Regions from separate parts of the Streptomyces luteosporeus genome, predicted to be linked through region 2. Evidence: riboswitches for the same ligand, from Rfam matches in the RefSeq annotation. Region 2 holds a riboswitch; the other holds the start of a gene.

Region 1 (4,204 bases), on a different contig from region 2:
TCGGCGGCGTCCAGGAGTTCGATGGGGTCGGGCAGGAGGGTGCGCTCGTCGGCGATGACCTCCAGTTTGACCCAGTCGGTGCCCAGGGCCTCGCGGGCGAGGCGGGCGGTGAGGACGGCCTCGCCGGCGGTGAAGCAGCCGGCGGTGTTGGGCAGGACGCGGATGTCGTGCTTCTCCAGGACGGAGAGGACCGAGCCGCGGACGGTGGCGTCGAGGCGGCGCATGGCGACGGTGGTCAGTTCGGTGCCGGAGGCGAGGAGGGCGCGTTCGAGGACCTCCAGGCTGGGGGCGCCGCCGGTGCCCATGATGAGGCGGGAGGTGAAGGTGGTGTCGGCGATGGTGAGCAGGTCGTCCGCCATGGGGGTCAGCCTCCCTGGACCGCGGTGAGGACCTCGACGCGGTCGCCCTCGCCGAGGGTGGTCCGCGGCCACTGGCCGCGCGGCACGACGGTCTCGTTGACGGCGGCGGCGACGCCGCTGTGCGCCGCGGTGAGGGTGGCCACCAGGCCGTCGAGGGTGGTGCCGGCCGGGACGGCCCGGCGCTCGCCGTTGACGCTGATGACGTGGGTGGTCATGCGGGCTGCTCCTGGAGTGCGGGGGTGAAGCGGAGGGGGGAGAAGGGGCGGGCTTCCGCGGGCAGCCGTCCCTCGGTGAGGACCTCGGCCATGACGTCGCCGGTGACGGGGGTGAGCAGGACGCCGTTGCGGTGGTGGCCGGTGGCGAGGTGCAGGCCGGGCAGGGCGGTGGGGCCGAGCAGCGGGGCGTTGTCGGGGGAGCCGGGGCGCAGCCCGGCGAGGGTCTCCACCAGGGGCAGTTCGGTGATGCCGGGCACCAGTTCGTGGGCGTCGCGCAGCAGTTCGTAGACGCCGCCGGCGGTGACGGTGGTGTCCCAGCCCTGTTCCTCGGTGGTGGCGCCGACGACGAGCTCGCCGTTCTCGCGCGGGACGAGGTAGACGTGGCCGCCGCGCACCACGGCCCGTACGGTGCGGGAGAGGAACGGCCGGTACGGGCCGGGTATGCGCAGCCGCAGCACCTGGCCCTTGACGGGCCGTACGGGGGGCAGGACCTCCTCGGGCAGGCCGGCGAGGCGGCCGCTGTGGCTGCCGGCGGCCAGCACGGTCCGCTCGGCGGCGATGCGGGTGCCGTCGGCGAGCTCGGCGCCGGCGGCCCGGCCGCGGGCGAGCAGGGCCCGGACGGCGGGGGAGCGGTGGAAGGTCACCCCGGCCCGCTCGCAGGCGACGAGCAGGGCGCCGGCCAGGCGCCGGGGGTCGGTCTGGTGGTCGCCGTCGACCCGCAGGCCGCCCTGGACGGAGGGGGCGAGCATGGGCTCCAGCCGGCGGCACTCGCGCCCGGACAGCCACTGGGAGTCCAGGCCGCAGCGCTGCTGGAGGGCGTGCAGTTCCTTCAGGTGGGCCCGGTCGTCGGCGTCGAGCGCGACGGCGAGGGTGCCGCAGGCGCGGTAGCCGGTGTCGAGGCCGGTGGCCTCGTGCAGTTCCGCGGTGAAGGCCGGGAAGCGGCGGGCGGACGCGAGGTTGAGGGCGAGCAGCCTCTCCTCGCCGTAGTGCAGTTCGGTGACGGCGGCGAGCATGCCGGCGGCCACGCGTGCCGCGCCGCCGCCGGGCTCCGGGTCGGCCACGGCGGTGGCGAGGCCGCGCTGTGCGGCGCGCCAGGCCGTGACCAGGCCGATGATTCCGCCGCCGATGACCAGGACGTCACAGGACACGTCATGACACGACGTGTCGGAATGACAGGACGTGTCGGACGTGCCGTTCGCAGCGTGCATGGGCGTCCAGCCCCTCCCTTCGCCGGCATGACCCGGATCAGGTTCGTACGGTCGGAGGCCGTCCAGCCTCCCTCTCAGCCCGGTGCGCCGGGCTCCCGCGAGTGCTTGCAGCCTGCCACCCTAGTACGGGCCGCGGGCCGCCCGGAAGGCGGCGGCGCGCCCGGCGGGGGTGACGCTGTGTCAGAGGTCTCGCCGACGGGTGCTCCGGCGCGCGTGGCCCGCGGGCCTACAGTTGATCGGGTGAGCGAGCAGACGAACACTTCCGGTGACCGCCGCGTCGTCATCGTCGGAGCGGGCATGGCGGGCGTGCAGACCGCCGTGGCCCTGCGCGAACAGGGCTGGACCGGCAGCATCACGCTGCTGGGCGCCGAGCCCCACCCGCCCTACGACCGCCCCCCGCTGTCCAAGGCCGTGCTGCTGGGCACCGCCGAGGACTCCGCCTTCGCCGTGGACTTCGGCTCGCTCGGCATCGACGTGCGCCTGGGCACCGGGGCCACCGGGCTGCGCGCCGGGGAGCGCACGGTGCTCACCCCGGCGGGAGAGGTGCCCTACGACATCCTGGTCATCGCCACCGGCGCCGAGGCGGTGGCCCTGCCCGGCAGCGAGGACGTGCCGGGCGTGCACGTCCTGCGCACCTTCGACGACGCGGCGCTGCTGCGCCCGCTGCTGACCGAGCGGCGCCGCTTCGTCGCGGTGGGGGCGGGCTGGATCGGCGCGGAGTTCGCCACGGCCGCCCGCGAGGCGGGCTGCGAGGTGACGGTGGTGGAGGCCGCCGGCCAGGTGCTGCCGGGGGCGCTGCCGCCGGAGGTCGCGGCGCCCATGGCCGCCTGGTACGAGGAGAGCGGCGTGCGGCTGCTGACCGGGACGCCGGTGACGGCCGTGGAGGCCGGCGCGGTCGTCCTGGCCGACGGCACCCGGCTGCCCGCCGACGCGGTGGTCGTGGGCATCGGCGCCCGGCCGGCCACGGGCTGGCTGGCCGGCTCGGGCGTCGAGCTCGCCGAGGACCGCTCGGTGCGCGCCGACGAGCGGCTGCGCACCTCGCTGCCCGGGGTGTACGCGGTCGGCGACTGCGCCTCCTTCCCCTCCGCCCGCTACGGCGAGCGGCTGATGGTGCACCACTGGGACAACGCCCTGCAGGGCCCGCGCACGGTGGCCGCGAACATCGTCCACGGCCCCGAGGAGAGCCCGGTCTACGACCCGGTGCCCTACTTCTGGTCCGAGCAGTTCGGGCGCTTCGTGCAGTACGCCGGGCACCGGGCGCCCGGTGACGAGCTGCTGTGGCGCGGCGATCCGCAGGGCGCGGCCTGGACGGCGTGCTGGCTGCGCGGGGACGTCCTGGTGGCGCTGCTGGCCGTGGGGCGGCCGCGTGACCTGGCCCAGGGCCGCAAGCTCGTCGAGCAGGGCGCCGCCCTGGACCGGCACAAGGCGCAGGACGCCACCGTGCCCCTGAAGGCGGCCGTGCTGACCCCCGCCGGGCGTCCGGTGGAGTGACCTGCGGGCGACTTGCGGCCCCGGCTCGGGTCAACCCGGCTACCGGCTGTCAGTCCCGGATGGCAGGCTTGTCCCTGTGACCGAGATTGACACGAAGATCGATGCTCTCGTTCCTGCCTGGCTCAACCTCCCCGACATCGCCGAGAAGCTCGGTGTCGAGGTGACGCGCGTGCGGCAGCTGGTCAAGGAGGGCCAGCTGATCGCCGTCCGCCGGGGCGAGAACCGAGTGCTCATGGTGCCCGCCGCCTTCATCGGCGAGGGCAAGGTGGTCAAGGGCCTCGCCGGGACCTTGACGCTGCTGCGGGACGACGGCTTCAGCGACGAGGAGATGCTGGAGTGGCTCTTCACCCCCGACCCGACCCTGCCCGGCACCCCGGCCGACGCGCTGCGGGAGAATCGCGGCACGGAGGTCAAGCGCCGGGCCCAGGCGCTGGCCGTCTGAGCCACCCGCACCACCAGCCCGAGCAGTACGACCTGCATCACCAGAACCACTGACACCGTCCGGCGTACGGGCCCGGGGCAGCGCGCCCCGGGCCCGTACTGCCGCCGACCGGGGGGAGCCACCGCCCATGTCCCTCGCCGCAGCACGCGAGCGGCTCGCCAACGCCCGGCTGTACCTGTGCACGGACGCCCGCAAGCGCCAGGGCGACCTGCCGGAGTTCCTCGACGCCGTCCTCTCCTGTGGGGTGGACGCGATCCAGCTGCGCGACAAGGGCATGGAGGCCGGCGAGGAGCTGGAGCACATCGCCGTCTTCGCCGAGGCGGCGCGCCGGCACGGCCGGCTGCTGGCCGTCAACGACCGCGCCGACGTCGCGCACGCGGCCGGCTCGGACATCCTGCACCTGGGCCAGGGCGACCTGCCGGTGCCCGCGGCCCGGGCGATCCTGGGGCCCGACGTGCTGATCGGCCGCTCCACGCACGCCGAGGCCGA
Region 2 (4,204 bases):
TCGCCGCCTTCTACGTGCCCTTCCTCGCCACCTTCGTGGCGTTGATGCTGGCCGCGCAGGACGGCGCCTGGCGGGTGCTGACCTTCCTGATCCTGACCGTCGTCAGCGACACCGGGGCGTACGCGGTGGGCTGGCGGTTCGGCAAGCACAAGCTCGCCCCGCGCATCAGCCCCGGCAAGACCCGCGAGGGCCTGGTCGGCGCGGTGCTCTTCGCCATGGTGGCGGGCGCGCTGTGCATGCAGTTCCTCATCGACGGCGGCGTCTGGTGGCAGGGTCTGCTGCTGGGTCTGGCGGTCGCCGTCAGCGCCACGCTGGGCGACCTCGGCGAATCCATGATCAAGCGGGACCTGGGCATCAAGGACATGGGCGCCCTGCTCCCCGGCCACGGCGGGATCATGGACCGGCTGGACTCGCTCCTGCCGACGGCACCGGTGGTGTGGTTGCTGATGGTGGCTTTCGTCGGCAGCGGGTGACACGGCGCCACGCGGCGGCAGCCGCATATCGGCACAGCATGGACCGGCTGGACTCGCTCCTGCCGACCGCTCCGGTGGTCTGGCTGCTGATGGTGGCCTTCGTCGGGGTCGGCTGATCCCTTAAGCCGCCTGACCTGCGTCTTCACCGCGAGGGGGCCCGTCGTCCACAGGACGGCGGGCCCCCTCGCCGCGTCTGCGACACTGGTAGGACCATGCCTAAGCCCGGAGAACTCACTTTCGTCGCCCCGCGCGGAGCCAAGCTGCCGCCGCGGCACCTCGCCGACCTCTCGCCCGCCGAGCGCCGCGAGGCCGTGGCCGCGATCGGCGAGAAGCCGTTCCGCGCCAAGCAGCTGTCCCAGCACTACTTCGCGCGGTACGCGCACCAGCCCGAGGCGTGGACGGACATCCCGGCCGCGGCCCGCACCAAGCTGGCCGAGGAGCTGCTGCCGGAGCTGATGAGCGTGGTGCGCCACGTCTCGTGCGACGACGACACCACCCGCAAGACCCTGTGGCGCCTGCACGACGGCAAGCTCGTCGAATCGGTGCTGATGCGCTACCCGGACCGGGTGACGATGTGCATCAGCTCCCAGGCCGGCTGCGGCATGAACTGCCCGTTCTGCGCCACCGGCCAGGCCGGCCTGGAGCGCAACCTGTCGACGGCCGAGATCGTGCACCAGATCGTCGACGGCATGCGCGCGCTGCGCGACGGCGAGGTGCCGGGCGGTCCCGCGCGGCTGTCCAACATCGTCTTCATGGGCATGGGCGAGCCGCTGGCCAACTACAAGCGCGTCGTCGGCGCCATCCGCCGGCTGACCGACCCCGAGCCGGACGGCCTGGGCCTGTCCCAGCGCGGCATCACGGTCTCGACCGTGGGTCTGGTCCCGGCGATGCTGCGGTTCGCGGACGAGGGCTTCAAGTGCCGTCTCGCGGTCTCGCTGCACGCCCCCGACGACGAGCTGCGCGACACCCTGGTGCCGGTCAACACCCGCTGGAAGGTCCGCGAGGTCCTCGACGCCGCCTGGGAGTACGCGGAGAAGTCCGGGCGCCGGATCTCCATCGAGTACGCCCTCATCCGGGACATCAACGACCAGGCCTGGCGCGGTGACCTGCTGGGCCGGCTGCTCAAGGGCAGGCGGGTGCACGTCAACCTCATCCCGCTCAACCCCACCCCGGGCTCGAAGTGGACGGCCTCCCGCCCGGAGGACGAGCGGGCCTTCGTCGAGGCGATCGCCGCCCACGGCGTGCCCGTCACCATCCGCGACACCCGCGGCCAGGAGATCGACGGAGCCTGCGGCCAGCTGGCCGCCGCCGAGCGCTGAGCGGCCGCCGCGGGCCCGGCAGGGGCCCGCGGCCGCCCTGGTACGGTTCCTTCGCGCAACGTCGCGCACTTCGTACAAATGAACATTCCGACAGGGGAGCGCAGCGAGCGCTGAGAGTGCGGCACGGCCCGCAGACCCTCGGACCTGATCCGGTTAGTACCGGCGTAGGGAGTCAGCACCACCATGAACACCATCCTTCGGCGTGCCGTCGTGGCGACGGCCGCCGCGGCCCTCGGCCTGCCCGTCCTCGCCGCCTGCGGCAGCCCGGACTCCGGCTCCGGTTCGGGCTCCGGCGGCAGCGGTTCCGGCGACAAGACCGTCCGGCTCGTCTCCCACGACTCGTTCGTGGCCTCCGACGCGGTCCTGAAGCAGTTCACCGCGCAGACCGGCTACAAGGTCCAGGTGATCAAGGGTGGTGACGCCGGTGCGGCCGTCAACCAGGCCATCCTCTCCAAGAGCCACCCCCAGGGCGACGTCTTCTTCGGCGTCGACAACACCCTCCTGTCGCGCGCGCTCGACAAGGGCCTGTTCACGCCCTACCGGGCCAAGGGCGCGGACCGCGTCCCCGCCGAGCTGCGCGGCGACACCAAGGACCGCGTCACCCCGACCGACTACGGCGACATCTGCGTCAACTACGACCGCGCCTACTTCGCCGACAAGAAGCTCGCGCCGCCGCAGACCTTCGCCGACCTGGTCAAGCCGGAGTACAAGAACCTCCTGGTGACCGAGAACGTCGCCACCTCCTCGCCCGGCCTCGCCTTCCAGCTCGGCACCGTCGCCGCCTTCGGCGAGAACGGCTGGCAGGACTACTGGAAGAAGCTCAAGGACAACGGCGTCGAGGTCGTCGACGGCTGGGAGCAGGCGTACAACACCCGCTTCTCCGGCTCCGCCGCCGGCAAGAAGGCCAAGGGCGACCGGCCGCTCGTCGTCTCCTACGCCTCCAGCCCGCCCGCCGAGGTGATGGGCGTCAAGCCCGAGCCGGCCGAGGCGCCCACGGGCGTGGCGACCGGCACCTGCTTCCGGCAGGTCGAGTACGCCGGCCTGCTGAGCGGGGCGAAGAACACCGAGGGCGGCAAGGCACTGATCGACTTCCTGGTGGGCAAGACCTTCCAGGAGGACATGCCGCTGCAGATGTTCGTCAACCCCGTCAACCGGGACGCGCGCGTCCCCGAGCTGTTCACCAAGTACGGCGCGAAGATCACGCAGTCGGCGACGCTGGACCCGCAGCGCATCGCCCAGCACCGCGACCAGTGGATCAAGACGTGGTCCTCGCTCGTCCTGAAGTGACCGACGCACCCCCGGGTGCCGCCCCGCGCGGCGGCGCCCGGCGGACCGCGACGCGCCTGGCCCTGATGGCCGGGCCGCTCGCCTTCTTCGGGATCTTCTTCGCCTACCCCGTCGCCGCCATCGTCGCCCGCGGCCTGAAGGACGGCGACCAGTGGCAGCTCGCCCGCATCGGCGAGGTGCTCGGCGACCCCGCCACCGGCCACGTCCTGTGGTTCACCACCTGGCAGGCCGCCGCCTCCACGGCGCTCACGCTGCTGCTCGCGCTCCCCGGCGCGTACGTCTTCGCACGCTTCGACTTCCCCGGCAAACAGCTGCTGCGAGCCGTGGTCACCATCCCCTTCGTCCTGCCGACCGTCGTCGCCGGCTCCGCCTTCCTCGCCCTGCTCGGCCGCGGCGGACTGCTCGACGAACTGTGGGGCGTCCGCCTGGACACCACCGTCTGGGCGATCCTGCTCGCCCACGTCTTCTTCAACTACGCCGTCGTCGTCCGCACCGTCGGCGGACTGTGGGCCCAGCTCGACCCGCGCCAGGAGGAGGCCGCCCGCGTCCTCGGCGCCGGCCGCCTCACCGCCTGGCGGCGGATCACGCTGCCCGCCCTCGCCCCGGCCGTGGCCGCCGCGGCCCTCATGGTCTTCCTCTTCACCTTCACCTCCTTCGGCGTCGTGCAGATCCTCGGCGGCCCGCGCTACGCCACGCTGGAAGTGGAGATCTACCAGCAGACGGCGCAACTGCTCGACCTGCCCACCGCCGCCGTGCTCACGCTGCTGCAGTTCCTGGCCGTCGCCGTGCTGCTCCTCGTGCACGCCCGCACCGTCCGGCGGCGCGAAGCCACCCTGCGGCTCGTGGACGCCGCCCGCACCGCCCGCCGCCCCCGCGGCGCCGCCCAGTGGACGCTGCTCGCCTCCGTCCTGGCCGTCATCGCCCTGCTGCTGATCCTGCCGCTCGCCGTCCTCGTCGAACGCTCCCTCGACGGACCCGACGGATACGGCCTGACCTACTACCGTGCCCTCGCCTCCGCGGGCGGCACCGCCGGCACCTTCGTCGTCGCACCCCTCGAAGCCATCGGCAACTCCCTCGCCTACGCGGCGGCGGCCACCGCCGTCGCCGTCGTCATCGGCTCCCTCG

Evidence for each region. A riboswitch is a leader RNA that binds a small molecule or an ion and turns the genes downstream of it on or off. The one in region 2 is predicted to bind thiamine pyrophosphate.
Region 1: it holds a riboswitch for thiamine pyrophosphate, as region 2 does, so the genes downstream of both, thiO (glycine oxidase ThiO) here and ABD361_RS15975 (thiamine ABC transporter substrate-binding protein) in region 2, are expected to answer to the same signal.

Annotation. Positions count from the first base shown of each region.
Region 1 is NZ_BAAASL010000028.1:16,866-21,069, reverse strand. Features, by position in the region: gene ABD361_RS27860 (thiazole synthase) at 1-359, opposite strand, end outside; gene thiS (sulfur carrier protein ThiS) at 365-574, opposite strand; gene thiO (glycine oxidase ThiO) at 571-1,722, opposite strand; TPP riboswitch at 1,780-1,891, opposite strand; gene ABD361_RS27845 (NAD(P)/FAD-dependent oxidoreductase) at 2,023-3,273, shown strand; gene ABD361_RS27840 (Rv2175c family DNA-binding protein) at 3,350-3,715, shown strand; gene thiE (thiamine phosphate synthase) at 3,843-4,204, shown strand, end outside.
Region 2 is NZ_BAAASL010000010.1:249,585-253,788, forward strand. Features, by position in the region: gene ABD361_RS15965 (phosphatidate cytidylyltransferase) at 1-473, shown strand, start outside; gene rlmN (dual-specificity RNA methyltransferase RlmN) at 686-1,792, shown strand; TPP riboswitch at 1,875-1,980, shown strand; gene ABD361_RS15975 (thiamine ABC transporter substrate-binding protein) at 1,976-3,079, shown strand; gene ABD361_RS15980 (ABC transporter permease) at 3,055-4,204, shown strand, end outside.